Regions from separate parts of the Cytobacillus sp. T106 genome, predicted to be linked through region 1. Evidence: riboswitches for the same ligand, from Rfam matches in the RefSeq annotation. Region 1 holds a riboswitch; the other holds the start of a gene.
What was found. A riboswitch is a leader RNA that binds a small molecule or an ion and turns the genes downstream of it on or off. The one in region 1 is predicted to bind cobalamin.
Positions count from the first base shown of each region.

Region 1 (15,440 bases):
AAAACTATGACATTTCAGCACCATATTATAATGGCTTTGCGGGGCTTGATAATTTCAAACACATCTTTACTCAGGACGAATTATTTATCCCCAGCTTAATTAATAGTGTGAAATGGGTTGTTTCTGAGGTCGGCCTGCAATTAATCTTTGGGATGATCCTGGCCCTCCTGCTAAACCAGACCTTCAAGTTCAGAGGCTTCGCCCGGGCAGTTGCTTTCATCCCTTGGGCAATCTCAGGGGTATTGGCATCGGTAATGTGGTCAATGATGTTCAACGAACATATGGGTGTAATTAATGACATGCTTATGAAGGTGGGGATCATTGACGAGCCAAAGGCTTTCTTAGCCAGCACATCCACCGCTTTCGGAGCTGTAGTGATTGCTGAGCTGTGGAGGGGGATTCCTTTCTTCGCGATCACACTTTTAGCTTCTCTGCAGAGTGTACCGGACGAATTATATGAAGCAGCAAGGGTGGACGGAGCAAACCGTTGGAAATCTTTTATCTATGTTACTCTGCCTCAACTGAAAAATACGATAGTGCTGACAACCTTGCTAAGGGTAGTATGGGAATTCAATAACGTTGACCTCCTGTTCAACTTAACGGGCGGCGGTCCTGCACATGCTACAACGACATTGACGATGTATATTGCAGATTTGGCTGTTCACGGAAGCAACTTTGGATATGGTTCGGCATTAACGGTTGTTTCATTTGGGATACTTCTAATCTTTGCCATCCTTTATTTGAGGCTATCCCGTTATGAAAAGGAGTGAGTTGATTGTTTTCAAAAAATAAGAAATTAGACAAAATCCTAACCTTATATCTACCTTTAGCCATGATGCTCAGTTTTACCATCTTTCCAATCTATTGGACAATCAACACTGCATTAAAGCCGGAAGGAGATATAGTAAAGAGGCCATTGCAGTATTTCCCAGCCAACCCGACTGTTGAAAACTTTGTTTATTCATGGACCAATATCGGATTTGCGACCTTTTTCAAGAACAGCTTGATTGTTGGCATCTGCACTGTCATTGTTGTTCTTATATGCTCAACCTTATCTGGATATGCTCTGGCAAGATACCAGTTCAAAGGAAAAAAAGGGTTCTTGCTGATGCTGTTATCCACGCAGTTTATACCAAGGGCCATGATGATTATCCCGTTGTTTGTCATTTTTAAGAATCTGGGATTAATCAGCCATCCGCTCGCTTTGATCATCACATATACGGCAGTAGAAATTCCATTTACGACCATCCTGATGAGCGGATTCATCGCAAATGTACCTAAGGAACTGGAAGAGGCTGCTATGATTGACGGCTGTACAAAATTGCAATCCTTGCGCCATGTAGTTTTTCCGTTATTGCTCCCAGGCATCGTGGCAACAGGCGTTTTTACTTTCATCTATACCTGGAATGAATTTCTGCTTGCGCTGATGCTGACCAATCAGAATTCGAAGTTTACGCTCCCGGTCGGATTAAGTACGATGCTGGGCGAATTCAATGTCAATTACGGGGCTCTGGCAGCCGGAAGTGTAATCGCTTTAATTCCTGCAGTGATATTATTTGCCTACGCACAGAAACACCTTGTCAATGGCATGGGTGGGGCTGTCAAAGGCTGATTAATACAAAAAATATTAGTTTCTAAAAGGGAGGAAATATGATGTTGAAGCAAAAATGGGGGACTTCGGCACTTGCTCTTTCAATGGCTGCCGGATTAGTCCTGACAGGCTGCTCTGGCGGAGATGAGGCTTCATCTGAAGGCAAAGATTCTGGCAGTAAATCCGATGGACCTGTAACTCTCCAATTCTGGGATGAAAACGCAGGACCGGCGCGTACACCTTATTGGGAAGAAGTGATCAAGCGGTTTGAGGAAAAGAATCCTGATATTGATGTTGAATATGTCGGGATACCGAATAAATCAGCAAAATCCAAGTATGATGCAGCGATAGCGGCCGATGATACACCGGACATCGGTTCTGTCCAGACAACCTGGCTGCCGGAGTTCTCAATCCGCGAAGCACTGGCGCCGCTTGATTCTTACTTTGAGTCATCAGATATCAGCGGAAAGCTGAACAGCAATGCAATAGAAGCCAATAAATCCATTACCCAGGATGGGAAACTTTATGGCATACCCTATGCGCAGAACCTAGATGCTCTATGGATCCGTTCAGACTGGTTTAAAGAAGCAGGCGCCGCCGAACCTAAAACATGGGATGATTTCTTTACAACCATTGAAAAGATGACGGATAAAGACAACGGCCGTTATGGCTTTACAATCCGCGGAGGTGCTGGTGCATCCTTTACCATTCAGCGTGCCATGTTTGCCTACAGCGGCCTGGATTACTTTAACGAAGATGGAACAACCAACATCAATGAACCAAAGCACGTAGACTTCGTTGAGAAATATGTTTCTTATTATGATAAATTTACTCCAAAAAGCGATATTACCAACGGATACAAAGAGATGATCGCCGGCTTTGATACTGGTGTTGTCGCGATGGTCCATCACAACCCAGGTTCTTATGGAGAACATAAAAAAGCTCTGGAAGATGGCACATATCAGCTGATCCCGCTTCCAGCCACAGATGATGGCCAATATGTTGCTGAAGGCGGAAATGCAGTTAATCTGGCCATGTTTAAATCATCCGAACATCAGGACGAAGCGTGGAAATTCATTGAGTTTGTCAACTCTGAAGAAGCACAAAGCTACTGGAATGAACAAACTGGCCAAATTCCAACCAATTCAGATGTATTAGATGACCAATGGGTACAGGATGCACAGCATATCAAGGTAGCATTTGACGTCTACAATAATGAGAATACAAAGCTTTATATGCCGCCATTCTATTTGCCGGATTACCGTTCTATACTTGATAACCTGGTAGACCCTGGATTCCAGGCAGTGATGACGGGCGACAAGTCAGCTAAAGATTTCTTGGATGAATGGGCAAAAGCCATTGAAGATTCAAAGAAGAAATATGACGACACTTTTAATAAGTAATCAAATGTATCTTATGCTTGCCGGGTCAATTGGGGTGTTGCTGCTGGTTTTCAATCAGGACAAAGCGGGTGTTTAAGTTATTAGCACCCTTTTTGTTTGATTGCCTCAAATATTACAGGAAAAGGAGACAGAAAAATGGGAAAAACAATTGATAAGATTACAACTGAAACACCATTGATGATGGCAGAAAAGGCTTGCCAGGCACTTATGCAGACATTTCGTGCAGAAGAGCTTCCGCCGGTTGGTGAATTCCATTATCACCAGGGGGTTTTTCTGTATGGCATGTATCGTGTCTATCAAGCAACTGGGAAAAAAGAGTATCTTGAGTATATAAAAGCCTATTTTGATAACTTGATTGATGAATATGGAAATGTCCGCTTTGAAAGGGACCAGCTTGACTCTACAATGGCGGGCATTCTTTTATTCCCGCTGTATGAAGAAACGAAAGATCAAAGGTATATGATTGCAGCGAAGCGTTTAAGAAGCGCGCTGGAGACGATTAACAGGACATCAGAGAATGGATTCTGGCATAAGGAAAAATATCCTTATCAAATGTGGCTGGATGGTCTTTTTATGGGAGGGCCCTTCATGCTGCTTTATGCTGAGCACTTCAATGAGGAAGAATTGATCCAGCATGTCCTGCTTCAGGAAAAGCTGATGAGAAAGCATATGACAGACGAAAAAACAGGTCTGCTTTACCACGCCTGGGATGAGAAAAAAGTCCAGCCATGGGCAGACCCTGAAACAGGCCTTTCACCAGAATTCTGGGGGCGTTCTGTCGGTTGGTATGGCACAGCATTGATCGACCTGCTGGAGATCCTTGGGGATAAGAAGCGGGGCCAGGAAGATTGGATCACTTCTCTTCAAGACTTCATCCCTGCGGTTGTTAATTTCCAGGATGAAAAAACAGGCCTGTGGTATAACATCATTGATAAAGGTGACCTTGAGGATAACTGGCTGGAATCATCATGTTCCTCATTATTCCTGTATTTTATTGCAAAAGGGATTCAGCATAGCTATGTTGATGACACATACCGCGAAAATTGTGATAAGGCATATAAAGGGCTGCTGGAGCATATGGTCGATGAAAAAGAGGAAGCAATTGACTTAAAGGGTATTGTGATCGGGACATCTGCAGGTGTTTATGACTACTATGCAGAACGTCCTACATCGGTCAATGACCTCCATGGGATGGGCGCCTTTATCTTGGGAAGCATGGCATACCATGATTTGCTGAAGGCATAGAAGAAAACTCCGGACATCGTTAAGTGTATGAAATGATAAAGAAATGAACCTTTTCTTAGCCGTAATCATGTGTTATAAGAAAAGGTTTCTTTTTTCAGGGTCTTCTGACTGAGCAGCACGCATTGAAAATAGAAGAATAAATATTTCGAATTAAGAAAAAACTAATTTACCGTTCATAGAATATTAGATATTGTTTAAGCAGGGGATCTAATCTTCTATTTCTTCTAAGGGGAACAAAAAAGATGGCTATGAAAATAAAAAACTTAATTCGCAAATACTTCCTTTTCTCTATAAAATCAACAATCAACACCCTCTATTTACCGATCATTATTATTTTTATATCCGTTTCCGGGCTGGTTTCTTCCTTGCTTGCAACCGCTCAGGTTGAAGAAAATGCATATAAAAATGTCAATGATACTATTTTTCAGACAAAGAATTCATTGGATTATATGCTCACTGATGTGTTTCAGCAGATTGTGGCTGTTTCGAATGATCCAATGGTTTTAAACTTAATTGGAATGGAACAGTCTGACATTAAACCGAAGTATTATGTGGAAATAGATAAAACATTGCAGCTTGTTTATTCCCGCTATAATATCATACTGGAGTCCGTCCTGATCGATCTCAATCAAGGAGAATTTTTGCTGTATCATAGTGATTACACAGCTAACCCAACAGTTTCCTATGATCAGTATTTTAATCATTATAAAGGCAGCAAAGAGGGATTTTACTGGAGGAATATACATCAGGATCAAATTTTTGATACCAATCATGAAGTGATGTCGGTATTCAGGCTCATTGAAAAGGAATACTATTCTGAAAAAGGAATTGTATTATTTAATCTTCGCGATGAATTCTTTGAGCAGGTGCTGAACAAATCACTTATCGGTGATAACGGCTATCTGACACTGATAAGCCCGAACGGCAAATATGAATCCAAAAACGTTAAAACGGAATACAAGCTGGATAACAAAACTCTTCGTTCCCTTCAGCAAACGGAGGAAGAGGACGGGCAGTTTTTTTATAAAAGCGCTTCCGGGGAAGATATGATCGTTATCTATGATACTGTCGAACCGAACAACTGGAAGCTGGCAGCTGTAGTCCCGCAGGATGAAATATTAAACAAGGTGAATTATATAAAGCATTCTACCGTTTTCTTCATCTTATTAATGATAGTCAGTGCTATATTCCTCACCTATCTGGTAGGGAAGTACATCTCAAAGCCTTTTGAGAACATGGCGGAGCAAATGCGGACCGTTAATAAGAAAAGCCTTGATTTTTATCATGAAACATCAGGCCCGGAGGAAATGAAAATTCTTCATACCGGGTTTAAAGAACTGCTCCTGCGAATTCAATCACTGATGGACCAGATCCGCCTGGAGCAGGAAGAGAAACGGCAGCTGGAGTTTGCTATTATGCATGCGCAAATTAATCCTCATTTCCTCTATAACACGCTGTATTCCATTAAGGGATTATGTGATATGGGGCTTAATAAGGATGCAAGCAGCATGGTGAGCGCACTGTCCAGTTTTTTCCGTATTGGGATCAGCAAAGGAAAAGAAATTATTCCTATTAAAGATGAATTAGAGCATATCGAACACTATTTATTCATTCAGGAGATGCGCTACGGTGATGACTTCTCCTACATGATCGATGTAGAAAAAGAAATCCTTTCCTATAATATTGTTAAGCTCTCTTTGCAGCCTCTTATTGAAAATGCCATATATCATGGTGTAAAGCAGAAAAGAGGGCAAGGGGAGATTATAATAAGAGGTTACCAGGATAAAGGGCTCATTCACTTAGAGGTTGCTGATAATGGCAATGGAATCGAAAAAGAAAAACTTCAGGATATTCTTAATGAAATGAAGTCTTCGTTTCAGGAAACCAAGAGCTTTATCGGGATTGGGCTAAAAAGCGTAAATGAACGGATTAAAATCCATTTTGGAAACGAGTATGGGTTAAGCATAGCCAGTGAACCAGGAAGCGGAACAGTGGCGAGCATCATTATTCCCAAGACAAAAGGGGAGTTCAGCGAGAATGTATAAGGTGATTGTTGTTGAAGATGACCGTATTATCCGCAGAGGGATCTGCGAGTCCATTAAATGGGGAGCGCATGGATTCGTGGTTGCAGGGGAAGCAGGAGACGGAGAGACGGCCCTGGGATTAATTGAAAAGGAGCAGCCCCAAGTTGTCATCTCGGATATAAATATGCCCTTTATGGACGGTTTGGAGATGGGGAAGAAAGTCAGGGAAATCAGCCCGGAAACCAGGATCATTTTTCTGACAGGATATGAAGAGTTTAAATATGCTCAGCAGGCCCTTAAAATGAAAGCGTTTGATTATTTGTTAAAGCCGGTAGATTCTGAGCATCTGCTCTTAAAAGCAAAGGAAGCAGCGGCAGACTGGGAACTGGAGGCCAGAAGAGAAATGAAAGTAACAGAGTCTCTCCCCTATCTTCAGCAAAAGTTCTTTCGGGAACTGATGAGAGAGGGTCATCAGCAGGTGGATGTGGAGAAGGAATTGAATGAGCTGGGAGTTGGATTAGAGGGGCCAACCTTCGCTGCTGTTCTCGTTCATTCAACTGCCGGTCTCCATGAGAATACAATGAAAAGACTCAAAGAGGCGGCTTCCTCCCTTTTTACAGCGGGACAAATTATTGTCATGCATATAGATTCCAATGAGTGTGCAGTCCTTTTGTCACTTGATGATGAGAATGACTTAAGAAAAGGAAAGCTGGCCAATTTAATGCTTCATACACTTTATGAGCATGATGGACAGTCTGCAACAATAACGCTCGGAAGAACCTATCAGAATCTGTTTGAACTCGGAAAATCACTGCTGGAATCAAGGCTCGCGATGGATTTAAGGCATATCATGGGGAACGGGAAAGTTTTTTCTTTTGAAGATACCGTTTCAGGCGAGAAAGAAGCAAATGATTCTCTGCAAATGTTAGAGTCAGAATTAGAATGCCAAATCAAGCTCGGTATACCTGAAAAGGTTAGTGAAATCCTCGGCAGATTAAATAAGGCTATATTAGAGAGAAGAGCCCTCCCATTATCTGATTTAAAAGTTCTGGCGCTAAAATTCAGCACTTTGCTGTTCTTTGAATCTGAAAAGTGGAAAAAGGAAGAAAGCATAAGTTTTAATTCTTCAGACGTTTATGAGAGAATTATGGAAATGGAAACGCTAACCGAAATGATGGAGATTCTTCAATCACTGGTTTCACAGTGGGCAGATGCTTTGCATAGAAAACAAGACAAAAATCATTTCAGCCATGTTGACCAGGCGATAATTTACATGAAAGAACATTTTCATGACAGTACCCTGAGCCTGAAAAAAGTGGCTGAGATTATTCATGTCAGCACACCTTATTTAAGCAATTTATTCAAACTTGAAAAAGGGTTCAATTTTGGGGATTACCTGCTGGAACTCAGAATGAATAAAGCAATGGAAGAATTGCGCTTGGGGGATCTGAAAACGTATGAGATTTGTGAGAAGGTCGGCTACAGCAATCCCCAATATTTTAGTGTTTGCTTTAAAAAATATACAGGTTATACTCCTGCCGAATACAAGAAGCAGTTTGAATGAGCGATAATCCTGCCGGGCTGCTTATTAATGCCAATTCTCTGGAGCTCGTATTTTCATATAGTGTCTTCGTCCGGATTTTTGTATTATCTTCAGTAAAGAGCACCCCTGCAGACAAACAGGGGTGCTTTTTCATGAATCATTTATAAATCATCAAACCCATTATCCACTGTATTCACCTTCACATACTGCCTCGGCTTTTGTTCAAAAAAGTCCGATTTTCCAAGATCGACCTCTTCATAGGCCTTGATCCAGCGAAGGGGATTGGTCCTTGATCCTTCGAATGGGCGGTTAAAGCCCAGCTGGTTGGAGCGGACATTGGCATAGAATCTTATATATTCTTCCACATCCCCGATCAGGATGCCGCTTATTTTATCCCCGATGATGGATCGGGCCCATTCAATTTCAAGATAGGCCGCTTCCCTGAAAGTTGATTCTGCGAATTCCGCCAGCTCTTTTGTGTTCTGCTCAGGATATTCATCAAGGATTTCACGGAAAATTTTAACGAAAAGGTCGACATGCAGCTGTTCATCTCTATTAATATAGTTGATCATCGTGCTGGTAGCGACCATTTTCTGGTTTCGTGCCAGATGATAGAAAAAGGCGAAGCCGGAATAGAAGAACAGCCCCTCTAAAACAACATCAAATATGATGGACTTAAGAAGGCTGTCGACAGTGGGCGACTCTGCAAAATTTCTGTAGCCTGAAGCCACGAATTCATTCCGCTTTATTAGGGCAGGCTCGGTCCGCCAGAATTCAAATACCTCATCCTGCTTATTCTTATCAACAATACTTGAAAGCACATAAGAATAAGAATGGTTATGGATCACTTCCTGCTGGGCAAGGATGATCATCAGGGCGGAGAGGCTGGAATCTGTCAGGTAGTCAGCGACCTTACCGGCATAATCAGTCTGAATGCTGTCAAGCAGTGCCAGTAGGCCGATAATTTTTAAGAAAGCCTCCTTTTCTTCTTCTGATAAATCAGGAAACTGCTTGATGTCCTGTGACATATTGATTTCAAAAGGGGTCCAGAAATTGGCGAGCATCCGTTTATATTTAGGAAAGGCCCATTGAAACCTCACATCGTCCCAGTTCAGGATATTGGAACATTCTCCGTTGATGATTCCAGTAGAGCGGTTTGGTGCTGTTTTATTCATGATTTCTCTCTTATTGACAGGGGTTGTCATCGAATCACTCCTTTTCATTAGCTTGAGCAGGAATCGCAGTCTTCAAAGTCGGAAGAAGTAGAGCGGACATAGTATGTCGTCTTCAGTCCGTTTTTCCAGGCAGACAGATGCAAATCCAGCAGTTCCTTCGCTTTAATATTGTTCTGCACATATAAATTAAAAGAAATTGCCTGATCGATATGCTTCTGTCTTTTGCTGTTCTGCAGGATGCTCCAATGCTGGTCAATCACATAAGCCGATTTGTAGTACCAGGTTGTATGCTCATTCAGGTCGGGTGCCGTTACCGGAATCTTATAATCTTTCTTTTCCTCAGAGTAGAATTTCCTGAATATCGGATCAATGCTCGGGCTGCTTCCTGCAATGATGCTAGTTGATGCATTTGGTGCTACAGCCATCAGATATCCATTTCGGATTCCATTTTTCCTGACAGCCTGCATCAATGAATCCCAATCATGCACAGAATCCAAACTGCTGTATCCCCGGGATGTAAAATATTCGCCTGAATGCCAGTCAGAGCCCTTGAAGCCCGGGTATGATCCTTTTTCCATCGCCAGATTCATGCTTGCTTTAATCGTCAGGAAGGCAATCTTTTCGTACAATTCATCTGCCAGCCGGACGGCTTCTTCGTTTTCCCACCTGAGCTTTTTCAAGGCGAGCAAATGGTGCCAGCCAAAGGTCCCGAGTCCAATTGCCCTGTATTTCCGGTTGGTGGCCACTCCCTGCAGGACGGGAATGGTATTCAAGTCAATCACATTATCAAGCATCCTGACCTGAATGGGAATCAATCTTTCCAATACATGGTCGGCTGCTGCCCTTGCCAGATTGATAGATGAAAGATTGCAGACGACAAAATCGCCGGGAATTTTCTCTATGATGATCCGGCCATCTTCCTCGCGCTGGTCTTTTGTGATCGTTGCGCTTTGATTCTGCACGATTTCAGTGCAGAGATTAGTGCAATAAATCATCCCCAAATGACGATTGGGGTTCTTCCTGTTTACCTCATCACGGTAAAACATGAATGGAGTGCCGGTTTCCAGCTGGCTGATCATAATCCTTTTCATAATATCGATTGCCGGAACTTTTTGCTTCGACAGCCGCGGGTTTGCGACGCATTCTTCATACTTAACCCTGAATGAACCTGCACCAGGCTTTTCATCATAAAAGTCTTCAAGGGAGAAGCCCATAACGCTGCGGACCTCATGGGGATCGAACAAATGCCAGTCCCCGCGGGCTTCTACCGTTTCCATGAATAGATCCGGCAGGCAGACCCCGGTGAATAAATCATGGGTGCGGTAGCGTTCATCACCGTTATTCAATTTGCTGTCCAGGAAGGAAAAGATATCTTTATGCCAGATGTCGAGATAGACGCTGACTGCCCCTTTGCGCTGGCCGAGCTGATCGACGCTGACAGCTGTGTTATTAAGCTGCTTCATCCATGGAAGGACCCCTGATGAAGCCCCTTTAAAGCCTTTTATATCACTGCCCCTGCTTCTGATTTTTCCCAGATAGACCCCGATGCCGCCGCCGTTCTTGGAAAGATTGGCGATATCTGTGTTGCTGTCATATATGCCCTGGAGACTGTCATCTACAGTATCAATAAAGCAGCTTGAAAGCTGGCCCCAATTTTTTCCTGCATTGGAAAGTGTAGGGGTTGCTGCTGTCATATACAGATTGCTTAAAGCCCAATAGGATTCCTTAATGAGGGACAATCTGCGTTCCTTTGGCTCTGAACGGTTCAAAGTCATGCTGATGATCATGAATCTTTCCTGAGGCAGCTCAAAAAGCCTCTTTTTCTTATCCCGGCTCAGGTAGCGGTCAGCAAGCATTTTCACTGCTATATATGTAAAAAGCCTGTCCTTTTCCGGGTCAATATAAGTCCCGATTATATCAATTTCTTCTTTTGTGTAGGATTCCAGCAGGACTGGGGAGTAGACGCCGGCATCGGTTAAATCGGTGATAAGCCCATACAGTGGGCCATAGCTTTCTCCGGCAGTGGAGCGCCGGTGCTCGGCAGCCTTCTCATAAAGACTTGATAAGTACAGGCGGGCGGCCACGTATGTCCAGTCAGGCTCAGCCTCGCTGATCATGGAAAGGGAATCAAGAATCAGCTGGTTTAGCAGTTCATCATTACTTGGAGTGTGATTATCCTGAAGCTGAGTCGCCCTTTTATAAAGCGGCTGAAAATCCAAATGCGGGAAATCAGAATCAATGGATGCCAATGGCAGCGGTTTTGCGGAAGAAATGTTCATAGTCGTACCTCCTGGGTTGATCAGTATTTTGACAATAAAAAAATCCGCCCACAATTTGGGCGGATCAAACGACGGCATAAAGGAAAATAAAACGATTTATACCATCGTTTCATCTTCCCAATCCCCGAAGAACCGAAACTCGTACAAGCATGGCAGGTCTCCTGGCTTGTGCTTCATCCTACTCTGAGCCCTTCCCATATATGCGCCTATTCAGCGTTCATATACAGTGGATGCTCATTTCGTACACACTTACAGTTGCGGGGACAGCTCCGGCGTTGAACCGGATTCCCTATTATGCCCTAAAAGGGCACCATCGCTTGCGGATTCTTATTCAATTGAAGGCTGGTGCCAAAAATCGGCAGCCAGGACGATTATTCGCTAAAATCCCCGGACTCTCTGCAAAAAAAATCGCTTCCCGAGTTTCAGAAGCGAAAAAGGAAAAAGAGACCATAAACAAAATTCATTCACAAGGACAACAATATGTAGTGCTGATTCCTGGTGGATTATCAATATGTTGTACCATGATTGTAGCATAGTTAAAAACCAACAGCAATCATAAAGCGATAAAATAATAAAAATATGGAAGGAGAAGCATGGCGCTCCCTGCAATTAGCAGAATCCGAGCCGTATTTGTCGAAAGCCTGCCGCTATTTTTCCATTTTTTATACCAGCTCCACCTCTGCAGATTTGTCTTATAAAGAAGAAAAAGAAGCATGCATAAAGCAGCAGACTGAATATAGAATGGCAGACCGAACGCTTTGCCTGTTATATCTTCATCTGCCGGAACCGCAAGTTCAAGAATCTTTTCATGGAATGACCCAAAAAGGGCAAACGCAGCAACAGCAATGATGATTACTTTAATCAATTCAAGATAAAAACCGCCAATATTTTTCACTGAGACACTCTCCAAAACATTTATATATTTTTGCTCTTTCATTATAGCCTCCCTTTAGACAGCTAACAAAACATAACGATTATCAAAATAATTAAAATAAAACAAAAACATTCATAAACAATCAAATATTGAATCTATTTGATTGTTTATGAGTGAAAATGATTGATTTTTGAAATCGATTCCATTACAATTGGCTTACATAATAAATCTTAAACTTCTAAGCCAAAAGCCATGAAGCGGCAATAATAAAGAGCTGGGAGGTGACAATCTTGCTGACGCCAGAGAGACATCAGCTCATTCTGCAAATGCTTAAAGAGAAGCATACAGTTAAAATACAGGAACTTGTAGAAATGACAGATTCCTCAGAATCAACCATCAGACGGGATTTATCACAGCTTGAAAATGATAAATTTTTAAAAAGGGTGCACGGAGGCGCTGCCAGGCTGCAGGGAAAGCTTCAAGAGCCGAGCATGGTTGAGAAATCATCCATAAACCGTCATGAGAAGAAGGATATTGCCAAGTATGCAGCAGGCCTTGTAGAAGAAGGGGATTGCCTATATCTGGATGCAGGGTCAACCGTTCAGGAAATGATTCCCTTTCTGCCTCTGAAAGACATTGTTGTCGTGACAAATGGCCTTATGCATATTCAAAGCCTTATGGAAAGAGGGATTAAGACCTTCCTTGTGGGCGGGTATGCAAAGCCGCACACAAATGCCATCATAGGCAGGGGAGCCTTAGCGAGCCTTGGGCAATACAGGTTTGATAAATGCTTTATGGGTGTTAATGGAATTCATCCGCAGTTCGGCTATACCACACCGGACCAGGAGGAAGCAATGATCAAGCAGACAGCTATTTCACTGTCGAGGGAAGCATATGTACTTTCGGATAGTTCGAAGTTTTCTGAAATCGCTTTCGCAAAAATTGCTGAGCTCCATGAAGCCTCCATTATCACAAATGAACTTGATGCAGACAGCAGGGAACAATTTATAAGTAAAACAAAAATTAAGGTTGTGACAGCATGATTTATACATTGACACTTAATCCTTCAGTTGATTATATTGTCGAGCTTGACAATGTCGAGATAGGCAGTTTGAACAGGACAAAAAATGAATCTAAATTTCCAGGAGGAAAAGGCATCAATGTTTCCCGGGTCCTGAAAAGGATGGGAGTTGACAGCGAAGCAATCGGTTTTGCCGGCGGATTCACCGGCAGATATATCACAGACTCTCTCCAGGAAGAGAATATTAGAACCCGTTTTGTCCTGGTAAAGGATGACACGAGAATCAATATCAAATTGAAAAGCGGTCAGGAAACTGAAATCAATGCCAGGGGGCCTGAAATCAGCAAGGAAGACCTGGATGCATTGACTTCTGAAATCAGCCGGCTGGGACAGGGAGATATGCTTGTGCTTGCAGGAAGCATCCCTTCCACAATGCCGGACAACACGTATGAAGCATTCGCGAAGATGTGCCATGAAGCAGGTGCAGGATTTGCAGCAGACGCAGAGGGCGAGCTGCTTAAAAAGGTTCTTCCGTACCGTCCTTTCCTGATCAAGCCGAATCACCATGAACTTGGAGAATTATTTGGCACAGAGATCCACACGTGCGAAGAAGTGCTTCCATACGCTAAGAAGCTTATCGAAATGGGTGCGCAAAACGTCATTATTTCACTGGCAGGGGAAGGTGCTGTATTCGTGAATGAAGATATGGCCATCGCGGCGACTGTTCCAAAGGGCATCTTGAGAAGCTCGGTGGGAGCAGGCGACTCTATGGTTGCCGGATTTCTTGCCGAATTCAGCCGAAGCGGCAGCTATGAGGCAGCATTTAAATACAGTGTAGCTTCCGGCAGTGCAACAGCCTTTTCTATTGGCCTGTGCACGATTGAAAAAGTAGAAGAGCTGCTGCCTCAGGTAGCGGTCAGAACAATATAAAGGGGAGAGCTTTATGAAAATTACAGAGCTGTTGACAAAAGATACAATCCTACTCTCTATTAATGGCAGGGATAAGCGCGGAGCGATTGACCAGCTGGCAGAGACACTGGATAGAGCTGGAAAGCTTAATGATATTTCCGCTTTCAAAGAGGCCATTCTTAAAAGAGAAGAACAGAGCACTACGGGGATCGGGGACAGCATTGCGATTCCCCATGCGAAAACCGCGGCGGTTTCCAATGCTGCAATTGCGTTCGGTAAGTCAGCTGAAGGGGTGGATTATGATTCACTGGACGGACAGCCGTCACATCTATTCTTCATGATTGCTGCCCCTGAAGGTGCGAACAATACCCACCTTGAGGCACTTTCCCGCCTTTCTTCCATCCTTATGAGAGAAGAAGTGCGCAGGGAGCTTATGGAAGCGGATTCTGCGGAAACCGTTTTGAATATCATTAATGCACATGATGAAGAAGGCGAAGAAGAAGAGCAGAGCATGGAAAACAAAAAAGATTTCATCGTCGCCGTCACAGCCTGCCCTACAGGAATTGCACATACCTACATGGCAGCAGATTCCCTGAAAGCAAAAGCGGCTGAGCTGGGCATTGATATTAAGGTAGAGACCAATGGTTCCGGCGGAGCTAAAAATGTCCTCACCCGGGAAGAAATTGAAAACGCAGCTGCTGTTATTGTGGCAGCAGACACAAAAGTGGAAATGGAACGCTTCAAAGGGAAGCATGTCATTCAGACCGCTGTAGCAGACGGCATCCGAAAGCCTAAGGAGCTTATTGACAGGGCTGTTAAAAAAGATGCGCCGGTCTATCAGGGATCAGGCAATGCTTCATCTGAAGACAGCGGAAATAAGGAGAAAAAGGGCGGCATCTACAAGCATTTGATGAACGGTGTTTCCAATATGCTTCCGTTTGTTGTCGGCGGCGGAATCCTGATTGCGATTTCCTTTATGTTCGGCTATAACTCTGCGGATCCGAACGATCCTTCTTACAATGAATTTGCAGCGGCACTTATGACAATCGGCGGCGGCAATGCCTTTGGCCTGCTGGTTCCTGTGCTTGCCGGCTTCATTGCAATGAGCATCGCGGACCGTCCGGGCTTTGCACCTGGTATGGTCGGTGGTTTCATGGCAGCGAGCGGCGGGGCTGGATTCCTTGGCGGCTTGATCGCCGGATTCCTTGCCGGTTACATTGTTGTACTGCTTAAGAAGCTCCTATCCGGGCTTCCGGCTGCTCTTGAAGGAATAAAGACGATTCTGCTTTACCCGCTTCTTGGAATATTACTGACTGGCCTTGCCATGCTGTATGCAGTGAATGAGCCAGTCGGTGCACTGAATAATGCGATTACAG
Region 1 covers NZ_JBEUMK010000006.1:22,686-38,125, forward strand. Annotated here, with positions in the region: gene ABU165_RS12695 (carbohydrate ABC transporter permease) at 1-770, shown strand, start outside; gene ABU165_RS12700 (carbohydrate ABC transporter permease) at 776-1,612, shown strand; gene ABU165_RS12705 (ABC transporter substrate-binding protein) at 1,654-2,994, shown strand; gene ABU165_RS12710 (glycoside hydrolase family 88/105 protein) at 3,130-4,239, shown strand; gene ABU165_RS12715 (sensor histidine kinase) at 4,482-6,284, shown strand; gene ABU165_RS12720 (response regulator) at 6,277-7,827, shown strand; gene ABU165_RS12725 (ribonucleotide-diphosphate reductase subunit beta) at 7,968-9,011, opposite strand; gene ABU165_RS12730 (ribonucleoside-diphosphate reductase subunit alpha) at 9,029-11,260, opposite strand; cobalamin riboswitch at 11,395-11,591, opposite strand; gene ABU165_RS12735 (hypothetical protein) at 11,814-12,197, opposite strand; gene ABU165_RS12740 (DeoR/GlpR family DNA-binding transcription regulator) at 12,425-13,177, shown strand; gene pfkB (1-phosphofructokinase) at 13,174-14,085, shown strand; gene ABU165_RS12750 (PTS fructose transporter subunit IIABC) at 14,099-15,440, shown strand, end outside.

Region 2 (15,440 bases), on a different contig from region 1:
CGCCTATGAATACAGCATCCGGATCAGGGAAACCCTCCAGCCCTTCAGGCGCTTTCCCGCAGACAGCCGTGAAATCGGTCCTGAATCTCTTCATATTCTGATGGCAGTTTTCCAGATCTTGCTCATTCTTTTCAATTGCAAAAACGGCGCCTTCGCGGGCAATTTTAGCTGCTTCAATCGCAATAGACCCCGTGCAGGTGCCGATGTCCCAAACCACACTGTTCTTTTTCAGCTTCAGTTCGCTTAAGCTCAATGTCCGGATTTCTTTTTTGGTAATGAGTCCTTTATCCGGCCTGCGCTGGAGGAATTCTTCATCTGGGATGCCGATCGGCCATTCCGGTGAAGATCCGGTTTTCTTAAGTATTACTACATTAAGGGATGAAAAATCGGCGGCGGCCATTTCCTCCAGTGAATACCAGCCTGTCCTTTCGCCGGCACTGCCCAGATTTTCAGCAACAAACGCCCGGTATTCTTCCGCTCCATATGAAAGCAAATAACGGGCGATCTTTGAAGGGCTATTCTCCTTGTCTGTCAGCAATGCAACTTTTCCGCATCCGTCCATCCGCTGGATCAGCCCCTTCATGCTGCGGCCGTGCACGCTTGCAAAATAAGCATCCTGCCAGCTCTCTTTCATTCTTGCAAAAGCAAGCTGAACAGAGCTGAAGAAAGGATAGATTTCCAGTTTAACCTTAGAAGACAGATATCCGCCGATCCCATAAAAGAGGGGATCGCCTGAAGCCAGAATGACTGTGTTCCGCTTTTCCTCTTCCAGGGCTGAGGCCAGTTCCCGCAACCCTCCTTTGATAGTTATCGTTTCACCCTGGTAGTCAGAAAAGCAGGACAGCTGCCTTTCTCCGCCTACCAGCAGCTCACTTTCATAGATCCATTGTTCATAAAGCGGCAGAATGGTGTTTCTGCCATCCTCGCCGATTCCAATCACTTTAATAGGATTCTCCATCTATTGCCGCCTTTCCCAACAAGCTTCCTTTCATCGTGTAAATGCTTGTTTCAATTGTCATTCCGCCCTTTATTTCCTCTAATCCCGACAGGCAGCAGCTGCGGCACATTTGTTCAAAAAAACCGCTGAGCCCCTCTTCCATCATCATCTCCCCAACCTGGGAAGCTGTATTGGCCTCTATGACTTTCTCCGCCAATTCAGAAGGTGCCCCTGCAGCTCTTGCCAATTCTGCCAGGAATTCAAAGTCCACGGGGGCGCTTTTCGAGTGGACCATCATGACTCCCTGGGCGACCTTTGAAAACTTGCCCATCATGCCAACCATCGACACCTTTTTCATTCCTGCCCGCTTACACTGCTTTAGGGTAAATCCGACAAAGTCCCCCATTTCAATGAAGGCTTCCTCCGGGAGAAACGGATACTGCTGCATCGCATATTTTTCACTTCTGCCGCCGGTAGTGATCACCACATGATCACAGCCGCTCACCTTCGCCACATTGATGGCCGAGACGATGCTGGCTTTGTAGGCAGAGGTGGAGAAAGGGATGACCGTCCCTCTCGTCCCCAATATCGATATGCCACCGATGATTCCCAGGCGGCCGTTCAGTGTTTTCTTTGCCAGCTCCTCCCCCATGGGGACCGAGATGATGATCTTGATGCCTCTTTGGACCCCGAAGCGGCCAAGCACTTCTTTTGCCGCTTCCAGGATCATCTTCCGTGGCACCGGATTGATGGCCGCTTCCCCGACTGGCACCGGCAGGCCTGGTTTGGTCACACGCCCAACCCCAAGTCCGCCGTCCAGAATGATCCCTTGCCCGGGATGCCAGGACACCTGTGATTGGATGAGCGCCCCATGGGTGGCATCCGGATCATCTCCCCCATCCTTTACCGTACCAGCCAGTACAGATTCCTCCGCAAACAGGCATTCCTCCATGGAAAAAGTCGCGAACTCGCCGACCGGTAAAAGAATCGTTGCTTCCGGCTGCTCTTCCTTTGTAATGAGGGCAGTCAGGGCAGCCTTTGTGGCAGCCGCTGCACAGGCGCCTGTCGTATACCCCCGCCTAAGCTTTTTCTCTTCGGCCGCTTCCATGCTTTAAACCTGTTCTGCCAGCAGGGAGATGGCATTCAATGCTGCAACCGTTATTGTGCTTCCGCCTTTCCTGCCGACATTGGTGATAAAAGGAACATCAAGCTTGGCCAGTTCTTCTTTGGACTCCGGCGCGGAAACAAAACCGACCGGGAGACCGATGATCAGGCCCGGCTTGGCCTCGCCTTCTTTAATAAGCCGGATCAGTTCCAGCAGGGCTGTCGGGGCATTTCCGATCGCAAAAATGCCTCCTTCCGCCTCCTTGACCGCTTTCCGCATGGATACAATTGCCCTTGTCGTATTCAGGCGCTTTGCCTCCGCCATTACATCAGGATCGGAAATATATACTTTCACACTGCCTCCGTACTTTTCGATACGCTGTTTGCTCACACCAACCTGGACCATCTGGACGTCAGCAACCACCGGCCGGCCGCTCCGGATGGCTTTGATCCCTGCTGTGACAGCATCCGGATGGAACAGCATGCTTTTCCCCAGCTGGAAATCTGCGGATGCATGGATGACCCTGCGGACGACCGGATACTGCTCCTCTGTATAGGGATGTGCGCCAATTTCTTCATCAATCATTTCAAAGCTCTTCACTTCAATCATTTCCGGCTGAACAGTCACCGGCTTAAAGTCTATCTTAAAGTCCACTTTCCTGCCTCCTTTTTATGTTTGGCGCCAGCCGGCCCAGATGGTCCAGTACATCTGAAAAAATGGAGTACTTAATTCCATAGCTGATTTCGGGGCGCCTGATCACAATCACATCGATTCCGAGCTCCTTTGCTGCCTCCAATTTTTCACTTACTGACCCGGCCCTCCCGCTTTCCTTCGTTATCATGACCGTTACACCAAACTGCCTGTACAGGGCTTTATCAAATTCTTTTGTGAAAGGTCCCTGCATCGCAACGATATCTTTTTGCGGAAAACCAAGCTCAGCACATTTCTCCATATTGTCTTTACGGGGGAGCATGCGGGCTACCAGCCGGATATCCGGGTCTCCAAGAAGCTTGTCCGTGAAAATCTGCAGTGTTTTGCTTCCGGTCGTCAGCATGATGACACCCTTCTTTCCTTCCGCAGCCACTGCTGCTTCCTCATAACTGGAAACGAAGGTAATCCTCTCATCCTCAAAAGACTGGGAAGCCCTTTCATAGCGAATATAAGGAATTTCTGCATCTGCGGCTGCCTGGATGCTGTTCCGGCTCGCCTCCTCAGCAAAAGGGTGGCTCGCGTCGACGATCACTTTGATATTCTGTAAGTTTATGTAGTCGGAGAATTCCTCCCTTGACAGCCTGCCGACACGTACTTCCAGCCCCTTCTTTTCCAACTCCAGCGCAGCGTTATCAGTCACGACAGAAGTAATGACATCGTAGCCTGCTTTTTTCATTTCCACTGCCAGTTCTCTTGCATCACTGGTGCCGGCAAGGCAGAGGATCATATCTTTTGAACCTCTTTTTCCTGATGCTCTTCTCCGGCATGGGTGTGGGCATGGTCATGATGGTGATCGCCGTGCTCATGATGGTGATGGTGATCATAGTCATGATGGTGGTGGTGATCGATATGCTCCATTGCCGCGAGGCGATACTGGCATGTATCACAGTTCATTTTCACATCCCCTAGAAGGGCCTCATCAATCCGGTCTTTTATAATGGTATGCAGCCTTTCATGAAATCCAAAATAGCCGGCAAGCTTGAATTCAATTTCCGGGTGGGCAGCTGTAAAGCCTTCCATCATGTTTTCAAGCCTTTTGATCAGAATACCGGTAAACAGGAAGTACGGCAGAATGATGATTCTTTTTGCTCCAAGCTTTATGCATCTTTCTACCCCCTCCTGAATGAGAGGGTCTGAAACACCCATAAATGCCGGTTCAACCAGCTTAAAGGAGGTCTTTTCCCAGAGAAGGCGGCCAATTTTGAAAAGCTCGCTATTTGCGTCCGGATCGCTTCCCCCTCTGCCAAGAAGGATGACAGCTGTCCCTTCTTCACTCTCCCGCCAGTTTTCACCGGCTTCTTCAAGCCGGGTCTTGCTGATTTCAAAAGTTTCCTCGTGAATGCCGATGGGTCTGCCGTATGTAAACTGTACGCCGGGATAATGCTCTTTTGCTTCATCGATCGCCGCAGGAATATGAATCTTGGAATGTCCTGCCGGAAGGAGCATGATCGGGATAACGACAATATGCTTGGCTCCTTTTCTTACACAAGCTTGTATTCCCTGGCTGATTGTCGGCATTTCAAATTCAAGGAAACATGTTTCTACCAAAAGCGAGGAATCGAGCCTGGGCTCAAGCTCCCTGATAAATTCCCTTACCTGGACATTTCCTTCGGGATCTCTGCTTCCATGGCCTACCAGCAATACTGCTCTCATGAACTTCTCTCCTCCTGTATAGTTATTCGCCGCAAGGGGCTGGCTCCAATTCGATAACCGGAGCGATATCTTTATGCTTAAAGCCCTGAACTTGTCTGGCCCTCTTGAAATACTTGTAAAAGCGCTCATTCGGGTGACCGTTTTCCCTGTACTCCCGGACAATGCTTTCAATCACGCCGACGATTTGATCGGGCGGTATACCCTCCGCAGCTGCCTGCCCGGGATGAGCGGTCCGGCCAACTGTCTTGGCACCAAGGAACAAGTCGAATTTGCCTTTTCGGAATACAAGGCCGATATCATCATTCACTGCTCCATAGCAGGCCATACCGCAGCCATTGAATCCAAGCTTCAGCTCTTTCGGGAGCTGGATCCCGCCAAGCTTCGCCTGAATCTCCTCGGCATATGGTATGGAAGCGCCTTTTTCCCCTTCACAGAAGTCGCAGGCCTTCAATTGAAAGACATCTCCAACCGGAGCCAGAAGGAATCCTGCCTTTTCGAGCTTCATAGTGACGGACTCAGGATTGTTTGTCGGGATCCGCAGCAATATCTGGTGATGAGGTGTATATTCCATCGTCCCCTCTTCGCCTGCCACTTCAGCCAGTGTTATCATTTGTTTTGGGGTAAACTTTTTGTTGGCGATTCCCGGACTTACAGCCAGCTCAAAAGTATCTGCGGCTTTCTCCGGAACATGGAGCATAGACGGCGACGGACTGAGGGCTTCCTGTTTTCTGTATGACTTTCCAGACGCTCTTTCCAGTGCTTCCATGGCCAGCTCGGCAGGTGAAGCACTATGCTTACCAGCCTTTTGAACGGAAGGCTGCTCCGCTTTCCCCTCGTGAAGGGCCCATGGCTCATTTTCCGGCCTCAGCCGTTCGTGCGGACGGAGCCTTTGCTCTGCAGCATCCAAAGTGTATTTTCGCTGATAGCCCCTTGGGGTGATCATTTTGCCATCGTAAATAAAGGTTGATGAATTCCCGATCATCACGGTCGTCAGCATGCCGATATCAAATTCAAGCATATCCTTGAGATTGGTGATAACAACGTTTTGACTGTCTCGGTAAGCGCTTTTTATCAGGGCGACAGGTGTTTCAGGCGAACGGTATTTAGCCAAAATCCTCTGTGCCTCTTCAATTTGCCTCGTCCGCCTGCCGCTTTTCGGATTATACAAAGCAACGACAAAATCTCCCATGCCTGCCGCTTCAATCCGCCTTTCAATGATGCTCCACGGAGTAAGATGGTCACTTAGGCTGATGGTGCAGGCATCATGCATGACCGGAGCTCCGATCAGGGAAGCGCATGAATTGATGGCCGATATCCCGGGGATCACTTCCACGGCGACACCGTCTGATTCCCTCCAGCCTTTCTCAATCAGCACTTCATAGACAAGCCCTGCCATTCCATAGACCCCTGCATCCCCGCTTGAAATGACGGCAACCTTCTTCCCTTCTTCAGCATACCTGACTGCTGCCTGTGCCCTGGATACCTCTTCCGACATCCCTGTACTGATGATTTCCTGGTCTGTGATCAGATCACGGATCAGCTCTACATACGTTTTGTAGCCAATGATATAGTCACTTTCCTGAATGGCGTCCTTCGCCCTTTTTGTGATATGTTCCGCATTCCCAGGGCCGAAGCCGACAATCAGCAGCTTACCTTTCACAGCTATCCTCTCCTTTTGGCAAAATGGCTGTCCCATAGCGGTCAGACTTCCTTCAGCTCTTTTGCAGGCTTCTCAATCCCTTTAATTGAGTCTTCGCTCACCTTAACGAAAGTGCTTTCCTCATATTCATAAAGAATAGACTCCCTCAGCTCATAGACAGGGGCTTGCTCATTCCGGATGATTTTCCGGCCAATCTCCTCAGTTGCCGCCTTATACCAAGTTCCTTCAGGGTACACGACTACCACACATGCATCCTTGCAGCGCCCGTTGCATCTTGTCCTGGTGGTATGCACCTCAGCATCCAGATCCAGCCGGCTGATTTCATCACGGATGGCCTCTGTCACCTCTTCGCCGCCTTTTCTCATGCAGCTTGAGCCATTGCAGATCAATACATGGCTTTTCGTCCGTGTCAGATTCCAGGTTGTCATCATGATCTCTCCTTCTTTTTGAAAAAATAAAAGGCACTCCAACCCCATTGGGCAGAGTGCCAGAAGCAGGCATAGGCAAAAAAGGATTGCCTATGCATCATGTCTTCCAGCACCTATGACCCGTAGGAGCTAAAGAAAGAAAAAACAAGGCAGGTCTCCTGACTCAGGATCGTCACCCGGCTGCGCCTTCCCGACATTCATCAGTGGCTGCTGCAGCTGGATTCCCCTTTCACAGTGGCGGGACCGTGCCGGAATTGCACCGGCTTCCCTTTTAAGCACGACAGCCTGTCACAGCTGTCATGCACCTATGTTTTTGTATTCATTTCAGCATATAAAAAAACCTTAATCCCAATATTCCGGAATTAAGGCGCGAGATGATTTCCTGTTCATTTTTTGGCATGCAAAAAAGAAAGAAAAATCATTCCCAGCCTTCCCTCCGAAGAATAAGAAACGAAATTTAAAAGCAGGTCTTCTGGCTTATACGTCACTTTACTCTTGCCTCCTTCCCGGTTTCCCAGTGGATGATGGCAATTTCATCAGCATATACAGTAGCGGGGGCTGCTCCGGATTCTAACCGGATTCCCTATTATCCCATTTGTCAAAATGGGCACTTTTAAATGGCTATTAGATTCTCTCTTAATTTACTCTAAAATTCTAATAATTCAAGTATTGTATTGTTTTACCAATTGTGATATGACATATTATGATATTTTTCAGCAAAAATGCCTTTATCAGCAGTTCTATTATCAGGAATTCGAAGGATTATATTGACTTCCCAGTGCGAATTTCACTGCCTTTGATGCATGTATAAAAGTTGTGTCGAATAAAGGCAGCCGGCAGTCTTCCTGACTGATCAACAGGGGAATTTCCGTACATCCGAGGATGATTCCCTGGGCGCCTTTCTTTTCCAGGCGGTGAATGATATCGAGATAAGCAGTTTTTGACTCCCCCTTAAATTCACCCCTGCATAATTCCTCAAAAATCACCTCATGAACCCGTTCCCGGTCACCTTCCTCTGGAACGAGAACCTCAATGCCATGTTCCTCAAGGATTTTTTTATAAAAAGTCTGCTCCATTGTGAATTTGGTGCCGAGCAGGCCAACTGCCTCTATGCCTTGCTTTTTAATCTCCTCAACCACGCATTCTACAATATGTATGACGGGAATCCTGCAGGCTTTTTGAAGATCTTCTGCCATCAGATGCATAGTATTGGTGCAAATAACGATGCAGTCTGCTCCTCCCGTTTCAAGGAACCTTGCTGCTTCAATCATTTTTTCAGTTGCCTTTTCCCAGTTCCCGCTTCTTTGCAGGGCAGCAATTTCTTCAAAATCAAAAGAGTAAAGCAGGCAGCGGGCTGAATGGATCCCGCCCAGTTTTTCCTGGACAAGGCGGTTGATATATGAATAATACACGCTTGTCGATTCCCAGCTCATTCCCCCGATTAATCCAATTGTTTTCATTTCGATCATCCTCCTTATGGTACTGTAAAGATATCATGATATACTGGATGAAAATAGAGCCACAATTAGATGACTTTTATAGTACCAGTTGACAGATTGGAGAGAAGATTATGTGGTTTCAAATTGTTCGGGAAGGCCCAAAGTCGTTGACTCAGCAAATTTATGAGAAGCTGAGATCATATATTTTAAATGGGGAATTGCAGGAAGGCGAAAAGGTTCCGTCAACACGCGAGCTTTCAGCCTCTTTGCAGGTCTCCCGAAATATTACACTGGAAGTCTATGACCAGCTGGCATCAGAAGGATATTTGGAGGTTCGGCCAAAGTCAGGGACATATATAGCTGCTGGCGCAGCCTTTCTCCGGCCAGAAATGGCCCATCGGCGGAAAGAAAAGGAGAAAGTGAACGATGACTTAGAGAATATGATAGACTTGAAAGCTTCTACACCGGCCATGGATCATTTCCCCAGAAAAGTGTGGGGCAAGCTGGCAAAGGATGTATGCATTGATGCTGATGAACAGGAATTTGGCTATCTTGATTCTTCAGGCCTGCAGGAGCTTAGGGAAGAATTGTCCAGATACCTGTATCATACACGCGGCGTGAATTGCACGGCAGACAATATTGTCATTACAAGCGGTGCCACGCAGGCGCTCTCGCTTATAACCGAACTGCTGGTCAAAAATAAGCAATCGATAGCTGTTGAAGATCCTGTTACCGATGAAATGAGGAATATTTTCAGCTATCATGGAGCAGACTTGGTGCCTATTCCTGCGGATGAAAAAGGACTTAAGCCTGAACATCTTCCTATGGATACGCCACCAGGCTTTATTTTCACCCTTCCTTCACATCAATTTCCGCTGGGCAGTACGTTGACCATTCAAAGAAGGATCCAGCTCATCGAGTATGCGCGCAGACACAACACTTATATAGTAGAAGACGATTATGACAGCGAGTTCACTTATGAAGGTTCTCAGGTCCATAGCATTCAGGGGTTGGATCCTGAGAGGGTCATTTATGTAGGGACTTTCAGCAAAATTCTTTCGCCTGGCCTCAGGATTGGCTACGCTGTCCTGCCCGCTGATTTACTGGCGGATTTCAAGAGGCTTAAATGGTATTCCGACCGCCATCACTCAGGTATAGAGCAACTGATCCTTGCGCGTTTTTTAAAAGACGGCCACTTTGACAAGCATATAAGAAAGATGAAAAGAATCTACAGGCAGCGGCGGCAGGCTTTGGTGGACAGCTTGAAAGAACACTTTCCTGACTGCCGTATCTGGGGGCATGCTGCTGGAATGCATCTGGTTGCTGAATTCCCTTCCACTGTTTTTGAAGGGGAACTGCTGGAATGGATCTTCAGTCATTCTGTTCGTGTGTATCCGGTAGAGCAGTACAGCATCCTCAAAGGAAACCATAAGAATAAGATTGTGCTGGGGTATGGGAGCTTGACGCCTGATAGGATAGAAGAAGGGATTGCGAGGCTGAAAAAAGCAATCAGTAGCTTCCCGGAAAAGTGAAAAAAGAGGAGAGCAAACGATAAAGTCTGCTCCCCCCTTTTATTATGATTTAAATCGTGAAATCATTTCCTGCAATTCCTCTGCCAATCGGGCAAGGGATTGTGTTGCATTTGATACGTCTTCTGAAGAAGCAAGCTGCTGCTGGCTTGCAGCTGCTGCGTTTTCAGAGCTTTCTAGCGTCTCTTGGGAGCCTGCCGCTATTCCTACAATGGTATCGTGGACTCCTTCAAACTCGTCCGTCAAATACCTGGTGGCTGCAGCTGCCTCTTGAATTTGAGAGGTTACCTGCTCAATCTGCGCAAGAATCCTATTAAAATTAGAGACTGTTTCTTCCGAGAGGCTGATGCCTGCAGAGACATTTTCTTTTACCAGACGGATATCCCGAACCGTCCCGCTTGACTCGGCTTGGATCGTTGCCACCAGCTTATGGATCTGCTCGGCCGAAGCATTGGTCTCATCTGCCAGCTTTCTGACTTCTTCGGCAACGACCGCAAAACCTTTTCCTTGCTCGCCAGCCCTTGCCGCTTCAATCGCTGCATTAAGGGCTAAAAGGTTTGTCTGCCCCGAGATATCAGCAATCAGCGAGGAAATCTTTTGTATCTCCCCGGCGCTAGAAACCAGTGAAGTTACCCCTTCCCCAGCCCGATCGACTGACTGGCTGATGGAGTTCATTTGCGATAGCATTTCTTTGACGGAAGAAGCCCCATCCTCCGCCTGCTCCCTTACTTCTGATGAAACCTCTGCTGCTTTATCTGTATTGGCAGCTACAGTTTTCAGGCCGCCAAGGGAATCTGCTACAGATTTCAGGCTGCTGGCAGTCATTTCCGTTTGTCTATGGTTATGAGTGGATATAGTCTGCATTGTTTCTGCTATATGCCCTGACGCCGCTTTTGACTGCTCCGCACTTGCAGAGAGCTCTTCAGATGCAGCAGCCACTTGTTCAGAGGACGAGCCTATGTGGGAAATCATCCCTCTAAGCGAACCTACAAAAGCATTAAAAGAGTGGGCAAGCTGGCCGAATTCATTCTTGCCCTTTACATCCACCGTTTGTGTTAAGTCGGCATCTCCTGATGCAATATTATTTAATTGCCTGTTGAGTGCCCCTAATGGAATGAGTATGGACCGGAGCAGCATGAAGCTTAAAATGCCGCCTGCCACCGATGCTGCAACTGCCAGGAAGATAAGGATATCCTTACTTCCCTCAGAATTTTCTTCTTTAATTTTATTAATCTGTTCAAGTTCTTTATTCAGCACAGAAACAAGTTCATTCACAGCCGGGTCGAGCACATCCTTTCTGAGCATGCGTTCTTCTCCGAAATGAAGGTCCCTGGCTGCCTCCGGATCAGTCTCATAAAGCCCAATGACTTTTTGATTGATATCCCAAAACAGGTTGAAGCTGGACTCCATTTTCTCGACCTGCTCAAGATTCTTTTTTTCAAGCGCTTTGCCCTCTGCCTGCCTGATCAGGGACTGGACATCCTCAGCCTTCTCATTCATACTCACTGCATACTGCTTATCGCCCGTCATAATCAAAGCTCTTTCATCGTTTGAAATCCCGGCGAGGCGGTATTGGATTTTTATGATATCTTTTTGAAAATCCATTTTATCCTGAAGCAGGTCAGTTCTTTTTACCTGTGCGTTAATTACATAGATTGAAAAACTGCCAAGCAGGATAATTGATCCTACCAGGATTGAAATAGTTGTGATTAACCGCGTTTTAATTTTCACTAGTTTCCTCCAAATACATTATATTAAGGATAATTTCTTAACCTTAATATCGTCATTGGAACAAGGTTTTTTAGGTTGAACAGCCAAATAAAAACAAGGATATATTTGGAAAGAAAAAATACAATCAGTATAAAACACATCTATAAAACTATCTTAAAATAATGATAGCAATAACCAAAGGCCATTTCAAAAACTTATAACCAGTATTCAATAGACAAGCCTGCTAATGAAACAATTCAATATCTGCTGCCTTTTATGCAGCCTGCCAATTTTTAGTCTCCGAACTGACAAAAAGCTCCCCCATAATTGGAGGAGCAAGTCTGCTAATTCCCGTACCAATATTTATTCGCTGCAATCTGTGAATTATGCTGGGAGTGCCAGTAGTCGACGGAATAAGAATAGTCGTAGTTCATGATGCAGCGTATCCCGCTTCCCTGTGCATCATGCCCGAGGCCAAAATTATGGGAGAATTCATGCTGTGCCGCTTTGGCAGTATTGGCTGTCCCTTGGTCCAGGTTCACACTGATCGCGCTGCCAGATGGAGCAGCCTGGTACACATAGGCAATTCCACCCGCATCAAATGCAGCATCTCTAGTAAAACCGGCAACGAAATCATAGCCTCTTCCATCCCAGTCCCTTTGAAGGTCGCTGAGGATCTGCGAGCTGTTTGATCCCTGCGAGCTCCAGCTTGCGACCGCCTGGACAACAAAATCAACGCCGTGGTCCCTATTAAAAGCATTATCCGCGGTTTCTATAATATTTTGGATCCGGGTCTGCCAATCGCTATAGGCGCTCCGGTATTCTTCATCTGCCACCGCAAGGACCGTCACTTTCCTGGCTCCCGTATCCTGAGGCGAGGCCTTTCCGTTCTGTGTATTTTTGTTAGACTTCATAATACCAGTCACAGTCCCCTTTTCATTGAGGATGCTGACTGAAGTATCTCTTTCAACAACGGCTTCATCTTCAAGATCCTTGAAATCCGCTGCTTTCGGCAAGGAATCGCCCATGTATTGTAAGGCGTCTGTCGGATGCTCATGATGGTGCTCCCCGGAACCGGCATAAGCACTAGAGCTGATTACAAGGGTGCTGAGCAATGATAATGATAAGACCTTCAACTGTTTTTTCATAGATATACCTCCTTGAATTTTAATACAAAGGAGATATTCTTCTATTTCTTCCAGTTTCCTCTCATTATTGAATTGGGAAATCAATGATAGGACAATGGAAAGAATACCTGCAGTTTTATAGTGGAAAGAATCGGTTTCTAAAAAAAGAGAAACAAAAAATATTAGGATTTTACTAATTTTATGAAAGGTGTCATTAAAAAGTTGGGAAAACTCCTTTTTTTGAGGCTTTTTTGGTCAAAGATAAATTACTTGAGAATAAGAAGGAGGACTTTTTCACTGAAATAAAAATTGGCCTCCGGAAGGAAGAAATTCTTCCTCCAAAGACCTCTTCCTTAAAATGCCGTCCACCCGGCATCACCAGTATTGACAGTCCTATTCACAAAGCTGGAATCTTCCCATGTCAGGAACAGAGCAATTTGAGCCATTTCATCAGGCTTGCCTACACGCGGATTGACAGCCAATCCGGGATAAATCCGGCTCATTCCGAACGGACTGACATTGGTCATGGAGCTGCTGATATTGGTTTCAACGCTGCCCGGTGCAACCGCATTGCAGCGGATGCCTTCATTCGCATACATAATGCCTGTATTTTTTGTGATGCCAATGACTGCATGCAGTATAGGCTGCAATTTCCCACAGGCCGCCTGCTGAGGCTACATTGATGATGACGCCTGACTTTTTCTCCAAGAGACCTGATATGGCTTTAACAGGTTTGTTTTTTGATGGCGGAGAAATGAAAACCTTCCCTTAATCCAGAAACAATGCATCACCGACATCCACATACATTGCTTTCCCTGTAACAGCATCTATTGAACGGATATGGCCCACTGTTTCTGGGAATGAAGGCGTGTAAGAGAGGGAATAGACAGATTTCCCGGTTTCATCATAATCCCTCGTGAACATCTTTTCCATCTTGACAAATTCTCGGTATATATCTTTTGCTTCCTGAAGGCTGATGGCAGGTTCGGCCGGCAAATGCCTATATAGCTCATCAGGCAGACTATCAAGATGAAAATGAGTGACTTTCCCGGAAAACTTCCCGACTTCAATTACCGTCGCATGCTGCCCCGCCCTAATTCCCTTGTAATACAGGTGAAAATAAAAGGTGTAGGCAGGCTCCTGTTCAATAAAATCCTTATCCCGGCCATCCAGGTCTGTTTCTTCTCTCTCTTCTTCAAGGTTCTCCGGCTGATCCTCTTCCTCGTCTATGTTAACCTCCAGCCGGAATCTTTCATGGGCATCAGGATACAGCTTGAACATAAGCTCAACTGCCTTTTTCCTGGCAGCTTCCTGCCCGATCTCTTCCCCGCCGCCGGCATGCAGCTCCCCGCTTACAGCACTCAGAAGCATACCAGACATTTGTTCAAAGGATAGCTTCAGAACATGGTGATCTGCCTCTTCCATTTCAAAAGAATACGACCCGGCATCTTCCTTAGTCCAAACCTCGACCTTCTTGCCTTCATTCTCCCTTGTTTCCATGAGCTTGTAATCCTGGTTAATCCCGAACAAACCATAAATGGTTTCATTACTGTGCTCAACACTAGAGATCGCCATATCAGCAGCAGGCTCCGCCCAGATGGGATTATAATCAGATCCATCAATCGGGAGCTCCGTGAACGGCTCAATAATCTCATAGGCAAGATGGTATAGATGATCCCCATTCTTGAAAATCTCTTTGTCAAAATGCGCAATACAAAGCTCAAAAGTTACTCCCTGGAGATATTTCTCCAATGCCTCTTTCTCGGAAACTGCTTCTTCTGAGTACTTGACTTCATACTCCTCCCCGCTGCAGTGAAAACGCATCACCTGGCCGGCAGTCGAAACGGAAACAGTAAATCCTGTACTATGTAAAAATAACCCGTACTTTTCATCTCTTTTTTCATAAACAGCCCAATAAGGATTTCCCAGATCGAGGACTGCAGAAAGCTCAAACTCCTTCTGATCCTGATAAATGGCTCCAATGAACCCTTCTGCAATATCTGCAATCTCTTCTTTGGAAAGATTCCCTGCACGAGGTTCCCCCTCTATTTCAAAATGGATAAGCTTGCCGTTTTCACCCAGTGAATAGCTCCCAATTATTTCTGAAGTAGCTGAATCCAGAAGATCATAAATCTGTTCCTCATTTTCCGCCAACCTATTGATTATGCCCGGCGGAACAAATGTCAGCAGTTTTTCCCATACTTCACTCACCCTTAACCCACCTTTCACGCTATTTATCTTCAAATATCATACCATCTAATAACCTTCAAAAATGTGGCAGAATAGGAAAAAGACCCATTGGATTTGTCAATGGATCCTGCTATTTTACACCTTAATGATGTCCCTCATGACTGCCGGAAGGCGCCTCCCCTTCTCTCATCAGCTCCTCCAGCCCGGCTTCGGTAAGCTCCCCGACAACAAATTGCTTTTGCGGCATGATGAGCGAGCCGGCGCTGCTGGCATGCACTTTAATTATATAGACGCCATCCTGATCAAACTTTTTGGTAAGCTGATAAACACCTTCACCTTCATCAGCGGCTTCTTCCATTGGATAATGAACGCTGCCGTCCCGCTTCCAGATTTCAAAATGGACATAATCTGCACCTGCCACTTTTTCTCCGTTCTGTGTAAGCACTGCCCGGATTGGCACATCTTCACCTGCAGCAAATGAGTCAGGGAGCATGATTTCTGCCTGAAGCGGCTGCTCTATTTTATATAATTCCTCTGCATTATCATCAAGGGAGCAGCCGCCAAGCAGCACTCCCATTACGATTAAATATAAAACTCTTTTCACAATAAGACTCCCTTATGCATTCATAAATTTTTTGACAGCTGGAATCCGCCTGATGATGAGCCAGTCCACAAGCCAGACCGCAATGAGCGACAGGCCGACAAGCGGAAAAATGATCCCCAGTGCAATCAATATAAGCAGGAACATCTTCATTTTTAATGCTGAAGGACCTGCAGGGGCGCCCATCCCTTTTTTCGGCTTCCGCTTCAGCCAGAGATACAGCCCGCTTGCGGCGACAAGAATGATGCCCAGACAAATGAACAGGCTTATCAATTGATTGATCAGTCCAAACTGGGTTCCTTTATGAAGGGTGATTCCCCAGGCAACCAGCTTCCCGATAAAGCCATAAT
Region 2 covers NZ_JBEUMK010000003.1:47,027-62,466, forward strand. Annotated here, with positions in the region: gene cbiE (precorrin-6y C5,15-methyltransferase (decarboxylating) subunit CbiE) at 1-958, opposite strand, end outside; gene ABU165_RS07870 (cobalt-precorrin-5B (C(1))-methyltransferase) at 942-2,045, opposite strand; gene ABU165_RS07875 (precorrin-8X methylmutase) at 2,049-2,696, opposite strand; gene cobK (precorrin-6A reductase) at 2,686-3,480, opposite strand; gene ABU165_RS07885 (sirohydrochlorin chelatase) at 3,477-4,406, opposite strand; gene cobJ (precorrin-3B C(17)-methyltransferase) at 4,429-6,066, opposite strand; gene ABU165_RS07895 ((2Fe-2S) ferredoxin domain-containing protein) at 6,108-6,494, opposite strand; cobalamin riboswitch at 6,626-6,818, opposite strand; cobalamin riboswitch at 6,940-7,124, opposite strand; gene ABU165_RS07900 (aspartate/glutamate racemase family protein) at 7,241-7,954, opposite strand; gene pdxR (MocR-like pyridoxine biosynthesis transcription factor PdxR) at 8,062-9,465, shown strand; gene ABU165_RS07910 (methyl-accepting chemotaxis protein) at 9,508-11,193, opposite strand; gene ABU165_RS07915 (zinc-dependent metalloprotease) at 11,517-12,320, opposite strand; gene ABU165_RS07920 (SDR family oxidoreductase) at 12,653-12,949, opposite strand; gene ABU165_RS07925 (YcdB/YcdC domain-containing protein) at 13,068-14,510, opposite strand; gene ABU165_RS07930 (FixH family protein) at 14,632-15,093, opposite strand; gene ABU165_RS07935 (PepSY-associated TM helix domain-containing protein) at 15,106-15,440, opposite strand, start outside.
Region 2: it holds a riboswitch for cobalamin, as region 1 does, so the genes downstream of both, ABU165_RS07895 ((2Fe-2S) ferredoxin domain-containing protein) here and ABU165_RS12730 (ribonucleoside-diphosphate reductase subunit alpha) in region 1, are expected to answer to the same signal.